2 regions of the Leuconostoc aquikimchii genome follow, and region 1 is predicted to be linked to the other one. Evidence: riboswitches for the same ligand, from Rfam matches in the RefSeq annotation. Region 1 holds a riboswitch; the other holds the start of a gene.

Region 1 (2,209 bases):
TCAACAATTAAGATTGTTTCCTTCGCTGTTGACTCAGATTTTCAGAAGCAAGGCATAGGGTCTTTATTGCTCAAACAAGTAATTGTCGACTATCAAAAAAGCGGTTATGACGAAGTAAATTTGACAGCCAGAGCTTCTGCTCATGAATTTTATCTCAAAAACGGATTTCATGATATTTCCGGTCCATTTAAAAATGATTATTTGAATATTACAGACTATGATATGCAATTTTTTATGAGATGAAAGTTGCGTTAGAAATAATTTTTGAGGGGGCAATTATATTCAAATTGCGACTGATTTTCTTTCTAGGTTTTTATCTAAAATAATATAGGTATGAACTTGTTCCTTTCAGCGTAAGATATACGTAGCTTAACCGACCAACCATAGAACAAATGAGTTCAAACGATTGATTTAGGCGCAATAATATTTCTAGTTAAAATTGCGGTTAGCCGGTGAGAAGAATTATTTTTAAAATGACTGGGCTATTGAATATTTTTCCCATTGTTCAGGGAGAAGCGTCATTTGCCAAAATCGTAATTCTTCTGCACTGCTATACACAAATTGTTGTAAAAGAATGTCTGATTGGATTTCATTGAAACGATTAGCCACCAAATCATCAAGCAACGCAATCATTTTATGAACATATTTTTGGAAATTTGAATCAGCGTAAGATTCTATAAAGTCAATATAGATTTGTTCTGAACCCTGTAAATAATTTTTGCGTGCTAACATTTCTTCAAATATTTCTAAATATAGCCATGGGCAGGGTAATAATGCTGATAAAGCATGAATTTCATTGTACTCATTAAATGCATGATGCATATGGCAAATGTAATGGTATGTTGTTGGTAACATGTGCGTTTCATGAATATTTTTTTCTGTGATATTAAGTTGTTTATAAATGTTTTTTTGCTGCGTCACATCATAATCGTTGATTGCTAAGATACCTGACTGTAATTCTTGAATAATTTTATTATCGTCTGTAGTTGATAGTATTTTATCATAAATTGCAAGATAGTTTTGAACATAAAAATTATCTTGTAAAAGATAGGCCTTGAAGGCTGATAAGGGTAATGTACCGTTTTCAATGCCTTTAATAAAAGGATGATTTTTACTGGATTGCCAAAGTTCTTTTGTTTCCTCATGTGCTAATTCACTAAATTTCATTGTATTATTCTCCATCTTTATTTTTTATAAAATATCAGAAAAAAGCCCAACTCTAATTGAGCTGGGCTTGAGACAAAAGTTGAAAATGAAATCTCCAATCAAAAAAATGATACTTTTTTGATGAATCAATTTATAAACATCTTCCTTCGTCAGTGTTAACTAAATCAGGTTCAATGGGTATGATCTCAGCTCAAGGCACCCCAGATATCTTACTTTTATAGTTTATCACATATATTAAAAATGTGAGTTAGTTATTTTAAAAAGTGATTTTTTTCTTCTGAATAAGCAAAATTTTTTAACATTGCTTATAAATTGGACTACCAGATAGGAAATATAAAAAATCAATTCTGTCACAAAAATGCACGGTGTCTTGCCATCGCCATATAATTTAAGTTCTTCGAGAGAAAAGATTGTGTTGAAAGATTCTTTATACAACTCTATCAAGTGGTAGGGTGTCAAATTAATTGATTATCGTGACATAGTATACGCTTATTCCCAAGAATGAGCGTATACTATGGTTTTCATGGGCTAACTTTTTTCTTTTGAGCTTCTAAAAATTGGACGTTAACTTACTTTATTGTTGGTACTGAGAGTGTACGCTGTTGAGAAAATAATCATCATGTTTCTCCAATTAAGCCAAAGTGACTAAAGTGTTCTTTAAGATACGTCAGGGTTAGACTGATAGGATTTTTAACTAACTGACTTGGTTCACCGCTAGCCATTAACTGCCCACCAGTTGATCCGCCTTTGGGTCCTAAATCAATCATGTAATCTGCGTTAGTCATCAAATCAAGATCATGGGTAATGATGATGACAGTGGCGCCTTTTTCTTTTAGTTTGTTAATTACACCAAGTAAGGTTTGCACATCTTGTGGGTGCAGCCCGACAGAAGGTTCGTCAAAGACAAAGAGGGTATTATTTTGTGTCTTATTTAAATGATTAACTAATTTCAATCTTTGTGCTTCGCCACCAGATAAACTTGGTGTGGTTTCACCTAAATGTAAATAATCTAAACCAATTTCACTGAGTAATATTAACTGTT
Region 2 (2,209 bases), 230 kb from region 1:
GCATCATTAGCACGCATATAAGCAATCATATCCAGTTGCTTATCTCGAATAAAAAACTGCAGCCCTAATGTGCATGACACATCTAAATTGTTCGGAATTGCCAACTCACTACCATCAAAAATTTGTAAGACGGCACGCTTAGAATCAGGATCTTTGATTAATAATGCTTTTACATTTTGCCATTGATTTAACTGTTGATCTCCCAAATTAAATAGCTTTGAGCCATACGCTGTACCTGTTAAAATGTGGCCATCCATCGAATAATCTGGCATTTTTTTATTATAATAACTGATATAATCTAAACTATTATTACCCGTTAAGTACCATAATGCTTCGGCAAAATTAAACACAATATTACATTTTCTTTTTTGATTATAACTGACTCTCTGTACTGGTTGCTGAATACTAAAATGATACGCAATTTTTTCTCGACTTTGAAATCCTCGCGGCTGATTAAAAAAATCGGCATGGTTATAGATGTCATTTAGCACAGCCCTATAGGCACTATCAAAGGTTTCATATGTTGACATTTTTCATTCCCCCTCGCATCGTTTTTGAGTTAAAAATTGTTTAATTTTTAATAAACAATCTGCGTCATCTTTATAATACACATAATTAACACAACTGACAGTCCGCAAACCGCTCACTAAATAAGCATAGGTCGTATTTTCTTGTAAAAGCAGTACGATTGGTTTATCAAATGCAGAGGCCCAACCAATTTCAATATGCGTCCCCGGTGATGCTGGACTGCCTGGGAATGCCATCAACATCTGGCATTTTTTAATGGCGTCAAAATCTGCCGCTGTGCATTCATCTGGCGTCATCATATGCTGGCCCCAACTTTCTCGCTGATGTGCATTATCCACTGCATAGTGTGCATCAACGAGTAATTGAATCACCTGCTTAATCAAGTTCATATTTTGTGAGTCAATGACTTTATCTTGCGTCAGTAATTGCTTAAATGGTGCTGCTAAAAATACATGGTTATTCAAAAAACGCCTCCTAAGAAATTCAAAACATAGAAAAAGAGCATTCGCAATCATTATATACTGCAAACGCTCTAGATATAGTATGTCTATTTATAAGGATACACATTGGCCCCCTACATTTCACACTTTCCTACGCTGCTTGCAACAGATCAGGTTCAAAGGGTTCGAAGACTAGCACTTCTCTCTCAGCTTTTTGTAAAGCACCCCTAGTATGTTAATTAATCGATTAATAACAAATTGATTCTATCACACACCATTCTAAAGATGCAACTCATTTCTGGTTATAAACTCGCCTATTTTCTTCTAACAAGCTGTCCCACCTTGCTTTACACCTTATAAACAAAATCCAATATTTAAATTGGTACGAACCAATTTAAATATTGGTGTTGACTTTTTTAAAAATAACCTATACGATAAGAATGTAAAAACGATGACGCAACAATAGCACACCAACAGTTTTATTTAAGATTTAAATAAGCTGTTAGATTTTCCAGAATACTTTGCAAAGTAGTTTTTTTATGTGTCTTGCTGTCATTTTTACACAATTACCCTGTGCATTTGACTATGAGATACTAAATCGGAGGAATCAACATGAATATTGACTCACAAAAATATCTTGATCATCTAGACGCTTATTGGCGAGCTGCTAATTACTTGTCAGTTGGTCAACTATATTTATTAGATAATCCACTACTAAAAGAAAAATTAACAGCTGATCAGGTTAAAATTCACCCGATCGGCCACTGGGGAACTATTCCTAGCCAAAACTTTATTTACGCCCATCTCAATCGTGCCATCAATAAATTTGACTTGAACATGTTCTATGTTGAAGGCCCAGGTCATGGCGGTCAAGTCATGATTTCTAATGCCTATTTAGATGGCAGCTACACTGAGGCCTTTCCAGAAATTACACAAGATACAACTGGTATGCAAAAAATGTTTAAGCGTTTTTCATTTCCAGGTGGTGTTGCCTCACACGCTGATCCAAAAGTTCCTGGTTCAATTCATGAAGGTGGCGCATTAGGCTATTCTATTCTTCACGGCGCCGGTGCCGTTCTTGATAACCCAGATCTCATTGCTGCAGTTGTCGTCGGCGATGGCGAAGCAGAAACAGCCCCATTAGCTACGTCATGGCACGTTAATAAGTTTTTGAATCCTAAAAATGATGGGACTGTTCTACCAATTTTAAATCTTAATGGTTTCAAAATTGCTAACCCAAC

Evidence for each region. A riboswitch is a leader RNA that binds a small molecule or an ion and turns the genes downstream of it on or off. The one in region 1 is predicted to bind thiamine pyrophosphate.
Region 2: another riboswitch for thiamine pyrophosphate. It lies ahead of AB3K24_RS06365 (nucleoside 2-deoxyribosyltransferase); the one in region 1 lies ahead of AB3K24_RS05210 (thiaminase II/PqqC family protein).

The regions. Positions count from the first base shown of each region.
Region 1 is NZ_JBFPER010000001.1:1,056,270-1,058,478, reverse strand. Features, by position in the region: gene AB3K24_RS05215 (GNAT family N-acetyltransferase) at 1-243, shown strand, start outside; gene AB3K24_RS05210 (thiaminase II/PqqC family protein) at 469-1,167, opposite strand; TPP riboswitch at 1,292-1,380, opposite strand; gene AB3K24_RS05205 (AAA family ATPase) at 1,785-2,209, opposite strand, start outside.
Region 2 is NZ_JBFPER010000001.1:1,285,999-1,288,207, forward strand. Features, by position in the region: gene AB3K24_RS06360 (thymidylate synthase) at 1-530, opposite strand, end outside; gene AB3K24_RS06365 (nucleoside 2-deoxyribosyltransferase) at 534-992, opposite strand; TPP riboswitch at 1,100-1,207, opposite strand; gene AB3K24_RS06370 (phosphoketolase family protein) at 1,581-2,209, shown strand, end outside.